DNA from 3 places in the Pantoea sp. X-Soil-OKNW-713 genome. Region 1 is predicted to be linked to each of the others. Evidence: predicted binding sites of a transcription regulator. Region 1 holds the regulator's gene; each other region holds the start of a gene.
The links. Region 1 encodes CRP, which controls carbon source genes, mostly activating them, when cyclic AMP is high. Its sites were predicted from a motif close to ATGTGANNNNNNTCACAT; they were not measured.
Positions count from the first base shown of each region.

Region 2: the regulator CRP is predicted to act here: its motif matches at 1,183-1,200, upstream of AC6I8R_RS21240 (glycoside-pentoside-hexuronide (GPH):cation symporter).
Region 3: the regulator CRP is predicted to act here: its motif matches at 3,467-3,484, upstream of pth (aminoacyl-tRNA hydrolase).

Region 1 covers NZ_AP035995.1:4,040,955-4,047,030, forward strand. Annotated here, with positions in the region: gene AC6I8R_RS18910 (hydrolase) at 1-434, shown strand, start outside; gene AC6I8R_RS18915 (YheU family protein) at 437-655, shown strand; gene AC6I8R_RS18920 (phosphoribulokinase) at 717-1,586, shown strand; gene AC6I8R_RS18925 (OsmC family protein) at 1,678-2,082, opposite strand; gene crp (cAMP-activated global transcriptional regulator CRP) at 2,385-3,017, shown strand; gene AC6I8R_RS18935 (YccS/YhfK family putative transporter) at 3,076-5,151, shown strand; gene argD (bifunctional acetylornithine/succinyldiaminopimelate transaminase) at 5,153-6,076, opposite strand, start outside.
Region 2 covers NZ_AP035996.1:160,964-167,039, reverse strand. Annotated here, with positions in the region: gene AC6I8R_RS21245 (FUSC family protein) at 27-1,019, opposite strand; gene AC6I8R_RS21240 (glycoside-pentoside-hexuronide (GPH):cation symporter) at 1,314-2,693, shown strand; gene AC6I8R_RS21235 (glycoside hydrolase family 31 protein) at 2,690-4,726, shown strand; gene AC6I8R_RS21230 (NAD(P)-dependent oxidoreductase) at 4,794-5,678, opposite strand; gene AC6I8R_RS21225 (4-oxalomesaconate tautomerase) at 5,671-6,076, opposite strand, start outside.
Region 3 covers NZ_AP035995.1:2,610,707-2,616,782, forward strand. Annotated here, with positions in the region: gene ispE (4-(cytidine 5'-diphospho)-2-C-methyl-D-erythritol kinase) at 1-618, shown strand, start outside; gene prs (ribose-phosphate diphosphokinase) at 757-1,704, shown strand; gene AC6I8R_RS12360 (GGDEF domain-containing protein) at 1,933-3,102, shown strand; gene ychH (stress-induced protein YchH) at 3,105-3,380, opposite strand; gene pth (aminoacyl-tRNA hydrolase) at 3,644-4,231, shown strand; gene ychF (redox-regulated ATPase YchF) at 4,343-5,434, shown strand; gene AC6I8R_RS12380 (NUDIX domain-containing protein) at 5,761-6,076, shown strand, end outside.

The sequences.
Region 1 (6,076 bases):
GTTTCTCACGTTTTTATCAGCACTACCTGCTGACGCAGCTGAAAAAGAACGCTAAACGTAAGCTGAAGGCCTGGCCGGGCACCCTGCCGGTCGATTTACGTGAACTGCGCGCCCTGCGCCGCCTGCGCGACTTTGACGATGCCGTCACCTCCAGGGCGCACGGCTTTGTGGATGCAGGCGATTATTATCATCGGGCCAGCGCGATGCCGCTGCTGACCGGGGTACGCAAACCGCTGCTGATCATCCATGCTAAGGACGATCCCTTTATGACCGACGCAGTAATACCGAAGCCGGAGCAACTGTCGTCCTCGATTCAATATCAGCTGACACAGCAAGGCGGCCATGTCGGCTTTGTTGGCGGTACGCTGCTACGACCGCAAATGTGGCTGGAACAACGCGTGCCGCAGTGGTTATCAACTTACCTGGATGTATGATCGTGATTATTCCGTGGCAACAACTTGAAGCTGAAACGCTGGAAAACCTGATCGAAGCCTTTGTATTACGCGAAGGCACCGACTACGGTGAACAGGAGCGCAGTCTGGCGCAAAAAGTCGCTGATGTGCGTCGCCAACTGGAACGCGGTGACGCTGTGCTGGTGTGGTCAGAACTGCACGAAACCGTCAATATCATGGCACGCGGTGAATTTCGCGGCTAATGCACATCCCGGCTTTTCGTGCTAACAATGCTCATCGCCGGACTTCACAGGGAGCTTTGTTATGTCAGCCAGGCATCCGATCATTGCCGTTACCGGTTCCAGCGGCGCCGGAACCACCACCACCAGCCTTGCCTTCCGCAAAATATTCCAGCAGTTGAACCTGCATGCGGCGGAGGTCGAAGGTGACAGTTTTCATCGCTACACGCGCCCTGAGATGGACATGGCGATCCGCAAAGCGCGCGACCTTGGCCGTCATATCAGCTATTTCGGCCCGGAGGCCAACGATTTTGGCCTGCTGGAGCAAACCTTTAAGCAATACGGTAAAACCGGTCTTGGTCAGTCGCGCAAATATCTGCATACCTATGACGAAGCCGTGCCGTGGAATCAGGTGCCGGGCACCTTCACCCCGTGGCAGCCGCTGCCGGAAAACACCGATGTGTTGTTTTATGAAGGCTTGCACGGCGGGGTGGTGACGCAGCAGCACAACGTGGCTGAACACGTCGACTTATTGGTAGGTGTGGTACCGATCGTCAACCTTGAGTGGATTCAAAAGCTGATTCGCGACACCAGCGAGCGCGGCCATTCACGCGAAGCGGTGATGGATTCGGTGGTGCGTTCGATGGAGGATTACATCAACTTCATCACCCCGCAGTTCTCACGCACCCATATCAACTTCCAGCGCGTACCTACCGTCGATACGTCTAACCCGTTTGCTGCGCGTGAAATTCCATCACTGGATGAAAGCTTTGTGGTGATCCATTTCCGTGGTCTGGAAGGTATTGCCTTCCCCTATCTGCTGGCGATGATTCAGGATTCCTTTATCTCGCATATGAACACCCTGGTGGTGCCCGGCGGCAAAATGGGGCTGGCGATGGAGCTGATTATGACGCCGCTGGTGCAGCGACTGATTGAAGGCAAACGCATCGAATAATCAAACATAACCGTAACGGCGCGATTTATTGCGCGATCCCGAGATCGCTGCGGGAAAAATCCGCACGATAAATCGCTCCGCTACGTTCGTGCTAAAGTTCGATAACCTCGTAACTGTGGGTGATTTCTACCCCTTTGCCCAGCATAATCGCCACCGAGCAATATTTCTCAGCCGACAGATCAACCGCTCGCGCCACCGCTTTATCGCCCAGCGCTTTGCCGGTAACAATAAAATGCAGGTTGATATGTGTGAAAATGCGTGGCGCTTCTTCACGACGTTCCGAGGTCAGTTTGACCTCACAATCCTTCACATCATTGCGCCCTTTTTGCAGGATCGACACGACGTCAATCGCGCTGCAACCGCCTGCCGCCATCAGCACCATCTCCATCGGGCTCGGTGCTTTGTCGCCCGAATTGCCATCCATTAATATCTGGTGACCTGATGAGGATTCTCCGAGAAAGGTAAGCCCTTCCACCCATTTAACCCGTGCCTGCATTATTCTTTCTCCTGAATAGGCTGATTTGCCGCCAGAGTACGCTTTCACCTGAGAAACAGCAATCCAGACTAATCGCCCTTTTGCTGAAGCGAGACAACAGAAGACAGCTAGCAAAAGCTGTGCTACAAACAGAGCTGAAAATATTTTCGTCGCAATAGACGAAGGCGGGAAGAATCAGAAGCCTGGCTTAAGAGTCCACCCGAATAATTTTCCTTAACAGGAAGCGCTCTACGATTTCACCGCCTGACAGGGAAAACTGCCCCCTGTGTTTTGGGCACGATTACAACAGAGGATAATAGCGAATGGTTCTCGGCAAACCGCAAACAGACCCTACACTCGAATGGTTCCTGTCCCATTGCCATATTCACAAATATCCATCCAAAAGCACCCTGATTCATCAGGGTGAGAAAGCGGAAACGCTCTACTACATCGTGAAAGGTGCCGTTGCGGTGCTGATCAAGGATGAAGAAGGCAAAGAGATGATTCTCTCCTACCTCAATCAGGGGGATTTCATCGGCGAGCTTGGCCTGTTTGAAGAAGGTCAGGAACGTAGTGCCTGGGTACGAGCCAAAACTGCCTGCGAAGTGGCTGAAATTTCCTACAAAAAATTCCGTCAGCTGATTCAGGTAAACCCGGATATTTTAATGCGTCTTTCGGCGCAGATGGCGCGTCGCCTACAGGTGACATCAGAAAAAGTGGGCAACCTTGCCTTCCTTGATGTGACCGGTCGCATTGCGCAGACGCTGCTCAATCTGGCCAAACAGCCCGATGCCATGACCCACCCGGACGGGATGCAGATCAAAATCACCCGTCAGGAAATTGGTCAGATCGTCGGATGCTCACGCGAGACAGTTGGCCGTATTCTGAAAATGCTGGAAGATCAAAACCTGATCTCCGCACATGGTAAAACCATCGTCGTTTACGGCACCCGCTAATTTCTTCTCACCCACGGCGTGATGGCAGCATCACGCCGTTTTTGTCTGCGATGAGCTGATGTGGCGTCGAATCATCTATCATCCCGAAGTGAACTATGCCCTGCGGCAAACGCTGGTGCTGTGCCTGCCCGTGGCCCTCGGCTGGCTGTTTGGCGACCTGCAAAAAGGCTTGCTGTTCTCCTTAGTGCCCGCCTGTTGCAACATCGCCGGTCTTGATACGCCGCATAAACGCTTTTTTAAACGCCTGATTATTGGTGGTTCCCTGTTTGCGACCGGCAGCTTTCTGATCCAGTGGCTGACGGATTATCACGTCCCCCTGCCGCTGATTCTGCTGGTGCTGCCGTTATTAGTGGGCGTGACGGGTGAGATCAGCCCGTTGCATGGCCGCTTGTTGCCTGCCACGCTGATTGCCTCCATCTTTACCCTGAGCCTGGTGGGACGTATGCCGATCTGGGTGCCGCCGCTGCTCTATATCGGCGGGACCTTGTGGTATGGGTTGTTCAACTGGTTCTGGTTTTGGCTGTGGAAAGAGCAGCCGATGCGCGAGTCGCTGAGCCTGCTGTACCGTGAGCTGGCGGATTATTGCGATGCCAAATATACCCTGTTGACGCAGCTGACCGACCCGGAGAAAGCGCTGCCGCCGTTGCTGGCGCGCCAGCAGAAAGCGGTAGATCTGATCACCACCTGCTACCAGCAAATGCATATGCTGTCGGCCAGCCGCGATAACAGCCACAAACGCCTGACGCGTGCCTTTCAGGTGGCGCTCGATTTGCAGGAACATATCTCCGTCAGCCTGCATCAGCCGGAAGAAGTGCAAAAGCTGGTGGAGCAGAGCCATGCAGAAGCGGTGATTCGCTGGAATGCCAAGACCATCTCCGCCCGTCTGCGCTTGCTGGCCGATGCCATTTTGTATCATCAGCTGCCGGAACGGTTTCAAATGGATAAGCAGCTGGGTGCGCTGGAAAAAATTGCCCGCCAGCACCCGGACAATCCGGTGGGGAATTTCTGCCTGTATCACTTCAGCCGCATTGCGCGCGTGCTGCGCACCCAGAAACCGCTGTATACCCGTGATCTGATGGCCGACCGCCAACGGCGTCTGCCGTTTTTTCCGGCGCTGCGCAGCTATCTGTCGCTGAAATCCCCCGCCTTACGCACCGCTGCACGTTTTGCCGTGATGCTGATGTTTGGTAGCGCGCTGGCGCTGTTCTTCAACATCCCCAAACCTTACTGGATTCTGATGACCACCATGTTCGTCAGCCAGAATGGCTACAGCGCCACGCGGGTAAGAATTCAGCACCGAGCGCTCGGCACCTTTGCCGGGCTGTTGATTGCTGCCGCCTCGTTACGCTTTGACGTACCGGAATCCATCACCCTGTTGTTTATGCTGGCGATCACCCTCGCCAGCTATCTGGTGACACGTAAATATTACGGCTGGTCAATGATTGGCTTTACGGTGACGGCGGTGTATTCGCTCCAGTTGCTGTCGCTGAATGGCGCGCAGTTCCTGCTGCCACGCATGATGGATACGCTGATGGGATGTCTGATTGCCTTTGGCGGCATGATTTGGCTGTGGCCGCAGTGGCAGAGCGGCTTACTGCGTAAGAATGCGCACGATGCGCTGGAAGCCGATCAGGAAGCGATGCAGTTATTGCTCGGACCGGAGCAGTCACCGGAGAAACTGGCGTATCAGCGCATCAAGGTCAACCAGGCGCATAACGCCATGTTTAACTCGCTGAATCAGGCGATGACCGAGCCGGGCTTCAATTCGCAGTACCTGAAAGATATGCGGCTCTGGGTGACGCACAGTCAGTTTATTGTCGAACACATCAACGCCATGACTATCCTGGCACGCGAACATACCATGCTGACGCCTAAGCTGGCGGAAAGGTATCTGCAATCCTGTGAGATCGCGCTGCAACGCTGTCAGCAGCGGCTGGAGCATGATGGCCCCGGTAACGACAGCAATATTCTGGAAGCACCGGAAAACATCAATGAGGGGGCGGTAACGATTGTCGAGCAGCATGTGAAGCGCATTCTGCAACACCTGAACGTGATGCACACCATCTCTTCTCTGGCATGGAGCCAGCGACCACATCATGGCCGCTGGCTGACCGGGCTACGGGTGAAAAACTGAGTTATGCCGCCAGCACCTTCTCGATAGCCACTGCGAACCGCGCCATACCCTCTTCGATATCGGTCGGTTCAATCACCAGTGACGGTACAAAACGGATCACATCATTGCCAGCAGTCAGGATCATCAGTCCTTCGGCAGCAGCGGCATGCAGAATGTCACGCGCTTTGCTGGCATGCTGCGGCTTCAATGCCGCACCGATCAACAGACCTTTGCCACGAATATCCGTGAACAGGTCAAATTTGCTATCCAACGCTTTCAAGGCTTCCACAAACTGCTGACGGCGTGATTCAACACCGTCCAGCACGTCAGGGGTGTTGATGATGTCGAGCGCCGTTTCGGCAATCGCACAGGCCAGCGGGTTGCCGCCGTAAGTGGTGCCATGCACGCCGGGTGCCATCACCGAGGCGATTTCATTGGTGGTCAGCATCGCGCTTACCGGGAAGCCGCCGCCCAGCGCTTTCGCGGTGGTGATGATATCCGGGGTGATGCCGTAGTGTTCGTAAGCGAACAGCTTGCCGCTACGGCCCATGCCGCTCTGCACTTCGTCCAACACCAGCAGCGCGTTGTGCTCATCACACAAGGCACGCAGGCCCTGCATAAACTCAGGAGTGGCAGGCATCACACCGCCTTCGCCCTGAATCGGTTCGACCACGATGGCGCAAGTGTGATCGTCGATCACCGCTTTTACCGCCGCCAGATCGTTGAAGGGAACATGCACGATATCAGCCGGTTTCGGGCCAAAGCCGTCGGAGTATTTCGGCTGACCACCCACGGATACGGTAAACAGCGTGCGCCCGTGGAAAGCATTATGGAAGGCGATGATTTTGCTTTTGAACGGACTGTGTTTTTTGCAGGCGTAGTAGCGCGCCAGCTTAAACGCGGCTTCGTTAGCTTCGGCACCGGAGTTACCAAAGAACACGCGATC
Region 2 (6,076 bases), on a different replicon from region 1:
TGCCAGCACAAACAATGAAGCCTGGATTATGTGGAAGTATCGACGGTTGGCGCCATGCTTAATCTGAAAACCACAATCGCCACCACCACACCAATCAGGGTGTCGAACGCTCTGGCAGCGAACAGAGAACTCACTTCGCTAAAATCACGGCCCCCGGCAGCAATCGTCAATGCATTGGCGGTGATAAACACCGTGGCGACGGCGTATTGCAGCACCACGCCCATCTCAATAGCGAACTGCAACATCCCAACCGTCAACGCGATCCATAACCCTTGAGGATTGAGCGTCAGAATGCTCCACGCCAGCACCAGTCCAACCAGCGTACCCAAAAGCCGGTTAAAGGCACGCCGGGAGGTTCCCGGTAAACCATCCGGCTGGTTAAGCACCACCACCACCGCCGCCATTCCCCAGTACGCATGTTCCAGCCCGAGGATGATGCCGATCGACCCGGCCACCAGCGTGCCAAAGGCGACCCGTGCCGCGGTACGTCTGGCGTTTTCTTTGATTACCTGATCCGCAGCCGGGCTGTTGTTGGCTTCGGCCCGTTCTAACAGGCATCCCAGCATATGCGCCAGCCACGAGATCGCGCCACCACACAGCACCCACAAGCCACTGAACCAGGGATCGACGCTACTGCCCGGCATGCCAGTGCCGCTGGCACAGGCCAGAGCAAACATATAGGCACCCGGCGGGCCAATCTGCTGTCGGTTGCAGATCAAAGTCGCAAGAGAGGCAATACCGGTCACGGTCACCACACCGAGCCACGGATAAGGCGCGACGAGAATCCCCAGGGTGACGATAACCGCCAACGCCACCGCAATGATCACCAGCAGACGCGCGCGTCTGCCCCAGGGGAGGCCATCGCCATACAACGCCGTAAATCCCCCGATGGTCGCCAGCAGACCCGCCTGAAGGTGTCCGGCGTAATAACCCAGCACCACTGGCAAACCGCAGCATAGCCCCGCGCGCAGTGCGAAAGGCAGACGGTGCCGCAGAGCGGCTGAAAGTGGCTTGCTCATCGTTTTCTCCGCGATAGCGAGTTAGCACTCCATTTGTAGCGGCGCGCTTTGTCGCGCCACAACTGTCTGAGCTAAACGATAATACCGGACGATCAATTCTAACCCGTTGATTAATGGTAGCCCGTTGCACTTTGCCTGCCATGTTAATTTTTTGTTGTTATTCTTGTTACCCGTATCACATAAAGTAAAAAACATAAAACCTGAAACAGATCCCGCAATTGTCTCATCCCGGCCCGCTTCCTATAACTAACCGTCGATTGACCCTTAGCGATATAAAGACAGGCGGGACTCTTTATGCAAACAAGCTTAACGATAAAAGAAAAAATCAGTTACGGACTGGGCGATATGGCCAGCCATATCGCGATTGATAACGTCATTATTTTTCTCACGTTTTATTACACCGATGTGGTGGGGCTTCCGGCGGTGTTTGTTGGCACGCTGTTTTTACTGGCGCGTGTCGCCGATGCGGTGATCGATCCCGCTATGGGCATGGTGGCGGATCGCACCCGTTCACGCTGGGGACGATTTCGTCCGTGGCTGCTGATGCTGGCGGTGCCGTTTGGTGTGAGCTGCATGTTGATTTACGCCGTGCCGGAAAGCCTGTCGCTGACGGGAAAAATGATTTACGCCGCGGCGACCTACAGCCTGATGATGTTGATGTATACCGCCATCAATATTCCTTATTGCTCGATGGGGGCGATTATCACCGCCGACGATACCCAACGTATCTCATTACAATCGTGGCGCTTTTTCCTCGCCACCCTCGGCGGCGCGATGTCCACCTTTTTGATGATCCCGTTAGCCACCTGGCTCGGCGGTGGTAACAAACTGGAGGGCTATTTCGCCGCCATGTCGATTATGGCGACGCTGGCAACCCTGATGTTTTTTATCTGCTTTCTGAATACCCGTGAGCGCGTCAACGCGCCCGCCAGCCACGGCCACTTTCTTGCTGACCTGCGTGATTTGTTACGTAACGATCAGTGGCGCATTGTGGCTCTGCTGGTGTTCTGCAACATCTCATTCGGCGTCGTGCGTCTCGGTGCCATGATGTACTACGTCACCTATTTTCTCGGTAACGCCAGCCTGTTTATGTGGCTACTGGCGGCACACATTGTCGGCAAAAGCGTTGGTAGCGTGCTGGCAAAACTGTTGACGCGCAACGTAAGCAAAATCACCGCCTTTACCCTCAGCGCCATCGTCACCGGCGTGTTAAGCATCAGCATCGTGTTTCTGCCCGGCAACCTTGTGCTGCTGGTGGGCATGACCTTTATCGTCTCCAGTTTCTATCAGGTCACTACCACGCTGATGTGGGTAATGATGTCGGATGTGGTTGATTACGGTGAATATCGTCAGGGCAAGCGCCTCGACGGCACCGTGTTCTCGACGCTGCTGGCGGTGTTGAAAATGGGGATGGCAATCAGCGGGGCGATCGTCGGCTGGACTCTCGGCCTGAGCGGTTATGTTGCCCAGGCCGCACATCAGCAACCCACCGCAATGATGGCCATCGTCGCGCTATTTTCAGTCATCCCTGGCGTGCTGGCGTTATGCAGCGCGCTGGCGATGCGCGGTTACAAACTTACCGACGCCACCATGCGAACCATCAATCAAAACAAACTGGCAGCACAGCCCGCCACGACCGGCCCCACCGTGCTGCAACCACAGGAGTTGTCATGAGCGAATTACGCGCCGAATCCCAGCGTATTATCTGGACCTTTGACCGTCAGACCCTGGTTATCGAACCCTGGGGGGCAAATAGCCTGCGGGTACGTGCGACCTGCCAGGCGGCACTGATTGACAACGACTGGGCCTTGTTAGCGCCAACGCCTTGCGAGGTAGACATCCAGCGCGAGCCTGAATCGCTGCGTATTCGTAACGGCAATATCACCGCCGTGGTCAATATTCGTGGTCAGTTGGCCTTTTACAACCAACACGGTGAACTGTTGCTGGAAGAGTTCTGGCGTCAACGCAGCACCGTCGGCATAGGTGCGACCGAAAAGAGCCAGGACAAGTACATCAGCGCATTGAAACTGGACGCCCGCACCTTCCGCCCGATTCCCGGCGGGAAGTATCAGCTCAGCGTGCGCTTTGAAGCGCGGCCAGAAGAGAAAATTTACGGCATGGGCCAGTACCAGCAGGATTGTCTGGATCTGAAAGGGTGTACGCTGGAACTGGCACAGCGCAATTCGCAGGCCAGCGTGCCGTTTATGGTTTCCAGCCTCGGCTATGGCTTGCTGTGGCACAATCCGGCAATCGGTGAAGTGACCTTCGGCAAGAACGGCACGCGCTGGCAGGCCGAGGTGACGGACCAGATGGATTACTGGATCACCGCAGGTGATACCCCGGCGGATATTGTGCGCCAGTATGGCCGTGCCACCGGCACCGCACCAATGATGCCGGGCTTTGCTACCGGTTTCTGGCAATGCAAGCTGCGCTACCGCACCCAGCAGGAAGTGCTGGAGGTGGCGCGTGAATATCGTCGCCGTCAGTTGCCCCTTTCGGTCATCGTTATCGACTTTTTCCATTGGCCGAATCAGGGGACCTGGTGTTTTGATGTCCGTGACTGGCCCGATCCACGGGCGATGGTAGCAGAACTGAAGGCAATGGGGATTGAAACTATGGTTTCGGTCTGGCCAACGGTGGACAGCCGCAGTGAAAGTTATCGTCTGATGAAATCCAAAGGCCTGTTGGTAAACAGCGAGCGCGGCGTCTCGGTGAACCTGGATTTTATGGGCAACACCACCTTCTTTGATGCTACCCATCCCGCCGCCCGCGAGTTTGTCTGGCAGGAAGTGAAGCAAAACTATTACGACCACGGGATTCGCACTTTCTGGCTGGATGAGGCTGAGCCGGAATACCGCGCCTACGATTTTGATAACTATCGCTATCATCTCGGTCCGGTACAGGAAGTGGGCAATATCTATCCGCAACTGTTTGCGCGTGGTTTTTATGAGGGGTTGCAACAGCAGGGGGAAAACGAAATCGTCAACCTGGTGCGCTGCGCCTGGGCAGGTAGCCAGCGTTACGGCGTGCTCGCCTGGTCGGGTGATGTTCACTCCTCCTTCCACGCGCTGCGCAATCAGTTCACTGCCGGACTGAATATGGCGATGGCCGGTATTCCGTGGTGGACCACCGATATCGGCGGCTTCCAGGGCGGCAACATTCACGATCCGGCGTTTCACGAATTGCTGATTCGCTGGTTCCAGTGGGCGGTGTTCTGCCCGGTGATGCGACTGCACGGCTACCGCGAACCGCAGATTGAACCAGCCGAAGCCTGGCGTGACGGCATTGCACAGTGCAACAGCGGCTCGCCCAATGAGGTGTGGAGTTACGGCGAGGAGAATTTCGCCCTGATGAAAAGTTGCCTGCTGCAACGTGAACGGCTGCGCCCCTATATTGACGGGCTGATGCGCGAAGCCCATGAGCTGGGCGATCCGGTGATGCGCCCGCTGTTTTATCACTATCCTGAGCAAGCCGAGAGTTGGCAGGTGGAAGATCAGTATCTGCTGGGCCGCGATCTGTTGGTGGCCCCGGTGCTGCACGCAGGGCAGCGTGAACGCGATCTCTGGTTACCGGCTGGCGATCAGTGGATTGCGCGCAATGGCGAGCGTTACCAGGGTGGACAGCGTATCACCGTTGCCGCCCCGCTCAGCGCCATTCCGGTGTTTTTACGCGTCGGCGGCAGCGCTGACGTGCTCGAAAACCCATAGCGCAATAAATCGCGCCGCTACCGTGCGTAGCGGCGTGATTTATCACACGTATTTTTACTCACCGCCGCTACGGTTTTTCCGCCAGCTTCGTCAACACCGCACGCCAGCTAAACGGCACCACATCCAGGTAACGCAGATGATGGGCGCTAAGCTGGGCCGGTAGATCGGCCTGCACATGACGGATAGCCTGACTGAGGGTGCCCGCCAGTCCGACATCCTGAAGCGTTTTCACCACTTCCTGCATCTCTTCGGCACGGCGCACGCCGTGTTCTGCCACCCGGCTGATCAGATAATCTGGCAGCTCTGCCTGCCATCCCAGCGACGGGAAACTGGCATGCAGCGATTCCAGCACCGCGTCTTCCACGCCATAACGTTGCGCTGCGCCGAGGCACTCGGTGGTTAACGCTTCCAACCCTTTAATCATCACGCTGCGACACATCTTGATGGCAGAAACCGCACCGATCTCTTCGCTGGCGGCGCGCGCCTGACATCCGAGTTCACTTAACTGCGCGGCAATCTGCCTCGCCTGCGTGCCGCCGAGTAGCAGTGGCGTCGCGAGCCGTTTTGGCGGAACCGGGGCCATCACCGCCACATCGATATAACGCCCCGCCCCCTGTGCCACGGCTCGCGCCGCCGCGCGTTTCGTCTCCGGTGCTACGGAGTTGAAATCCAACAGGGTTTGCCCCTCGCGTAACAGCACGGCAGCCTGTTCGGCGACCGCTAACGCGTTACCGGCGGTCACCAGCGACAGCACCAGCTCCGCCCCTGTCAGCGCCAGCGCAAGGTTGCCCGCAGGCTGTACACCAACCTGTTCGGCCTGCGCCTTCAGCGCATCACCTTCCGCACTAAGAAACTTTTTGTCCCACACCTTCACCTGTGCGCCCTGGCTTGCCAGGTCCTGCGCATAGATCCGTCCGGCCTCACCAAAGCCGATAATCGCGATGTTAGTCATTGACCTTCCCCTGCCAGAGTGAACCCGGTACCGCTACCGCACCGATAAACAGCAGTCGGGCGGTGCGAATCAAACCGCTGCGGATAACGTTGCCGGCTTCATCACGCTGCAACATCACGCTGAATTCGCCACTCGGATGTTCCACCGCCAGCCGTTGTTCACGGCCCGCCTCCAGACGCGCAATGCCCTGCGCAACCGACCCCGGGATCAGACAAGCCGTTGCCACGCTCACTGCGCCCAGCACCCCGATGGAGGCGTGGCAGCGATGCGGAATAAAGGTGCGCGTCGATACGCAGCCGCCGTGATTCGGTTCGGCTATCAGCGTCATTTTTGGCACGGTACGCGCAGCAACATCGCCCAGATTCATCCGCGGTCCGGCCTGTAGACGGATCGACTCC
Region 3 (6,076 bases), 1.4 Mb from region 1:
CGCGGTACGTTACCGCCCCAGGCCGGTGCGGCGATTGCGCTGGAAAAGCGGCTGCCAATGGGAGGAGGCCTGGGTGGCGGCTCGTCGGATGCGGCGACAGTGTTGGTGGCGCTGAATCATTTGTGGCAAACGCGACTTAGCGTAGATGAGCTGGCAACCCTTGGCGTACGACTCGGTGCCGACGTTCCGGTGTTTGTGCGCGGTCATGCCGCCTTTGCGGAAGGCGTAGGTGAACAATTGCAACCCGCAGAGCCAGATGAAAAATGGTATCTGGTTGCGCATCCTGGCGTAAGTATCGCCACCCCGGTCATTTTTGGCGATCCTGAACTGACGCGCGATTCACCGATACGCTCACTTGATGAACTTTTGCAGCGCCCTTTCCACAATGATTGTGAGTCTGTGGCAAGAAAACGTTTTCGCGAGGTTGATGAGCTGGTTTCCTGGCTGCTAGAATACGCGCCGTCGCGCCTGACTGGGACCGGGGCCTGTGTGTTTGCTGAATTTAACACCGAATCCGAAGCTCGTCAGGTGCTGGAGCTTGCCCCGGAATGGATACGAGGATTTGTGGCGCGCGGGCTGAATGTCTCGCCGTTACAGCGTACTCTTTCCGGGATTTAAGCGTATGCGTGACTGTGTCACCCCTGTTCCAGGCACAGCACGCGACGCATCAACACACCTGTCTGAACACGCTTTGCGATATTCGCCGGTTATCGCAACGTCGTTCATTCGCTGGACGCAAAGCCTGAGGTTCTTCTCGTGCCTGATATGAAGCTATTTGCTGGTAACGCCACCCCGGAACTAGCACAACGTATTGCCAACCGCCTTTACACCAGCCTCGGAGACGCCGCTGTCGGTCGTTTCAGCGACGGTGAAGTGAGTGTACAGATTAACGAAAATGTACGCGGTGGTGATATTTTCATCATCCAGTCCACCTGTGCCCCCACCAACGATAATCTGATGGAGCTGGTAGTGATGGTCGACGCGCTGCGTCGGGCTTCTGCTGGTCGTATTACTGCCGTTATCCCCTACTTTGGCTATGCCCGTCAGGACCGCCGTGTGCGTTCCGCGCGTGTGCCGATTACCGCTAAAGTAGTCGCGGATTTCCTTTCCAGCGTTGGTGTTGACCGTGTTTTGACGGTTGACCTGCACGCCGAGCAGATCCAGGGCTTCTTTGATGTCCCGGTAGACAACGTATTTGGCAGCCCGATCCTGCTGGAAGATATGTTGCAAATTGGTCTGGAGAACCCGATTGTCGTTTCTCCTGACATTGGTGGTGTGGTGCGCGCCCGTGCCATCGCCAAACTGCTTAACGACACTGACATGGCTATCATCGATAAACGTCGCCCGCGTGCTAACGTTTCTCAGGTGATGCACATCATCGGTGACGTCGCTGGCCGTGACTGTGTACTGGTCGACGATATGATCGACACCGGCGGTACGCTGTGCAAAGCGGCTGAAGCGCTGAAAGAGCGTGGCGCGAAACGCGTTTTCGCTTACGCCACTCACCCGATCTTCTCCGGTAACGCGGTGGAAAATCTGCGCAAGTCAGTGATCGATCAGGTGATTGTCTGCGACACCATCCCACTGTCTGACGAGATGAAATCTCTGCCGAACGTACGTACTTTGACGTTGTCCGGTATGCTGGCCGAAGCGATTCGTCGTATCAGCAACGAAGAATCCATTTCAGCCATGTTCGAGCATTAATCGAACGAAACCGGGCCACCTCTGGCCCGGTTTTATTTCCCTGCCACACGTTTAAGTTCAGTTACCGATTAAGCCGCTTCGGGCGCAGATATTTTCGCGATAATTTTCGTTAAAATTCGCTATTCGCGTTGCCATTCACTGTTTTCAACTAACACTACTATCCGGACTTTAGCCGTCCAGGGTTTAGTGGTATTTTTCACCACACTTTTTTTGAGAACTCCGACCACTATGGCTCTCGACATCTACACACTTTTTGTTTGCGAGCTCTATGTCCTGGGGTTTTTAAGCATCATTATGGTATTTGCCTGGATTGGCTCACAATATGATCGGGTACTGGGTTTCACCACTCTGACGCTGGTGTTAACCCTTACAGCCGTGTTTCTGAGCAGCCTGCGTGCCGCAGGATTACAGTTCCTGCCCATTGCGGTGGGTAATGTGGTGATGATGCTGGCTTATGGCAACCTGTTAAATGCTTTCCGGGTGTTTTGTAAAAAACCGCTTGGCATGAGCTGGCTGGCGGGGGCATTGCTATGGGCGATTCTGTGTATTTTCCCGGCGTTTTACTTCAGTCTGCCAAAACGTGTTTTGGTCGTTTGTCTGCTGTGCATCATCTACACCGGCGCATTGATTCAGCTGCTGTGGCGGGCACGCGCCGCGCTCACCGTCACCTTCTGGCCCGCGCAGATGTTGTTGTGGATACATTTGCTGTTTCACGTCGCACGAATTTTCTTTGATGACGCCGTTGCCACCCCGGTGCATGGTGCAATTGGTGGTTCCAGTTTTTCCGTGTACGTCATGCTTGAATCGATTTTGTTCGTTATTGGCCTGACGTTTACGATTCTGGCGATGGTCAATGAACGTACCCAGATCGCCCATAAACTGGCATCACTGCACGATCCCTTAACCAGTGTGTGGAACCGCCGCGCATTATTCGAGCAGGCGGAAAAAATCATCGCCCGACGCTTACGGCAACAACAACCCTTCACGGCGATATTATTCGATCTCGACCATTTCAAAAGCATTAACGATCGCTACGGCCACCAACAAGGTGATCGGGTATTAATTGATTTTTGCCAGATTGCCCAAGCGTTATTGCCTGACGAGGGGCAGTTTGCCCGGTTGGGAGGTGAAGAGTTTGCCGCCATATTGCCCGGCGACAGTGAGCAGGCACAATTGGTATGTGAACGTATTCGCGTCGCAACGCAGTTATCGCTGCCGGATAATATCAGCTACACCGTCAGTATCGGCTATGCAACATCCAGCAAGGAAGAACTCCACTTCGCGACATTACTGGCATTGGCTGATGAGGCGTTGTATCGCGCAAAAGCCAGCGGCCGTAACCGTACTGAACAATATCTGACACAGTTACAGCCGTTGAATCAGGCTACGCTGGTGTAGTCTTATGGGTGATGCGTGTTACGACGGCAACGTTTATCACCGTAGTGGCGCAACCAAAAATAGCGGTCTTCCACTTTTTCCCGCCCACTGACACGCGCACCCACCAGCCAGAGCAGCGCACCAATAAAGATGCTAAACATTGCGCCATGCGCCAGGAATTGCGGCAGATTTAACGAAGGTATTTGATTGATGATCGAGTAACCGACGCCAAGCACCATGGTGAGTAAACCGAGACACATCAGGCCATTACCGATATAACGAGAGTGATGACGTTTCATAATTCACCTCCATCCTTTTTTAGTAATGCCAAAAACAGCACATAACGTTAACTTGCTATAAGTTTAGGCAATGACCCGGGGTTAAGATGCGTGCATGATCACACATCTTTCACAATCCTGACGAAACTTTACCGCTTATCGGGTTGATTTCGATAGAAAATGATAAATAACGTAGCGGCACTATTCACGGTCTGCGCCCTTTGTCATCTCCCCTGTCAGGCAGTAAACTAACGCCCTTTCGATTTCGAGACAGGATAATCATCGTGAGCAGCATTAAACTGATTGTGGGACTGGCTAATCCCGGCGCGGAATATGCCGCTACGCGCCATAACGCAGGTGCCTGGTATGTGGATCTGCTGGCAGAGCGCAACAATCAGTCTCTGAAAGACGAACCCAAATTCTTTGGTTACACCGCTCGCTTATCGCTGGCGGGCGAAGATGTGCGGCTACTGGTCCCCACCACTTTTATGAACCTGAGTGGGAAGGCGGTCGCAGCAATGGCGACGTTCTACCGCATCGCGCCAGAGGAAATTTTAGTGGCACACGATGAACTGGACCTGCCTCCTGGCGTGGCGAAGTTTAAACAGGGTGGCGGCCACGGTGGTCATAACGGTCTGAAAGACATCATCAGCAAGCTGGGTAACAACAATAATTTTCACCGTTTACGGGTCGGCATTGGTCATCCGGGCGATCGCAATAAAGTGACCGGATTTGTACTGGGTAAACCTCCTGCCAGTGAACAGAAGCTGATCGATGATGCCGTAGATGAAGCGGTGCGCTGTACGGAACTGTGGCTGAAAGAAGATAAGATTAAGGCAATGAACCGTCTGCACGCCTTCAAAGCCGGTTAAGGCCAAATCCCGCGCCGCAGACCGGGAAATCTGTGTATAATGCGCGAAATTTTTTGAATCGTCAGCGTTGCCGGTCAACGCTGCACACTCAGCGAGAAAGGTAATCAGATCATGGGATTTAAATGCGGTATTGTGGGCCTGCCGAACGTCGGTAAATCCACCCTGTTCAACGCGCTGACCAAAGCGGGTATCGAAGCAGCCAACTTTCCGTTCTGCACCATCGAGCCAAACACCGGTGTCGTTCCAATGCCCGATCTGCGCCTTGACCAACTGAGCGAGATCGTGAAGCCACAGCGCGTTGTGCCGACCACCATGGAGTTCGTTGATATCGCCGGTCTGGTGGAAGGTGCTTCTAAAGGTGAAGGCCTGGGCAACAAATTCCTGACCAATATCCGTGAAACGGATGCCATCGGCCATGTGGTTCGCTGCTTCGAAAATGAGAACATCATTCACGTCGCGGGCAAAGTTAACCCGGCGGAAGATATCGATATCATCAATACCGAACTGGCGCTGTCGGATCTCGACACCTGTGAACGTGCTATCCAGCGTGTACAGAAGAAAGCCAAAGGCGGCGACAAAGACGCCAAAGCTGAGTTGGCGGCACTGGAGAAGTGTCTGCCGCATCTGGAAAATGCCGGGATGCTGCGCTCACTGAATCTGGATGCTGATGAGAAAGCGGCTATTCGTTATCTCAGCTTCCTGACGCTGAAACCCACCATGTACATTGCCAACGTTAACGAAGATGGCTTCGAGAACAATCCTTATCTCGACCAGGTTCGTGCGATTGCCGACGCAGAAGGTTCAGTGGTTGTGCCGGTTTGCGCCGCAGTGGAATCCGATATCGCTGAACTGGAAGATGATGAGCGTGCGGAGTTTATGGCTGAGATGGGTCTGGAAGAACCCGGTCTGAACCGCGTGATTCGCGCTGGTTATACTCTGCTGAACCTGCAAACTTACTTCACCGCCGGTGTAAAAGAAGTGCGTGCCTGGACGATCCCGGTCGGTGCCACTGCACCGCAGGCGGCTGGTAAAATCCATACCGACTTCGAGAAAGGTTTTATCCGTGCCCAGACTATCGCGTTTGATGACTTTATCGCTTACAAAGGCGAACAAGGCGCGAAAGAAGCAGGAAAAATGCGTTCTGAAGGTAAAGAATACATCGTTAAAGATGGCGATGTAATGAACTTCCTGTTTAACGTCTGATTATTTTCAGCAACAGACGTTAATTAAAAGCCCATGCATGTGCATGGGCTTTTTTATTCAATCAACAATACCACTTCGGTTTGTCAATTATCTTCAATGGCAGTTTACTGATTAAATACACTCGAGGGAATCTCCTCAGCGTTCGCCAGAACATTCTCTATTCAATCTCACACGCCCTTGTTATACCTTAAAGCCGAATTTATTCTGGCACTTACCTGCCATATTCATTCAATCGAAATAACATTTAAAAGAGACATGCAATTTTTTGGCCTGGGTGATCAGACCTGTTGCAATTTACATTAATTATCCTCTGATTGGAAAGTGAAGTGAATCACATTGAAATAACGCCTGCCCAGGTTGGCCATCGTTTATTATTGTTGGCAGGTGCACGCATCCTGTTGCAGTTGCGGAAGGATGGGAGTTGGGGACTGCCTGGAGGATGGCTGGAACCCGGCGAACCACCGGAACAAACGGTGAGACGAGAAGTAAAAGAAGAAACTAACCTGGATGTGCATCGAATACAGCTATTGGGTTATTTTTCCGGGCCTGAATACACTTTCAGTCAGATAAATAAAGAGCATAACGATGTAGTCACTGCTCTCTATCGGGTTGATGAATGGTCCGGCGTGATGATCCATGATC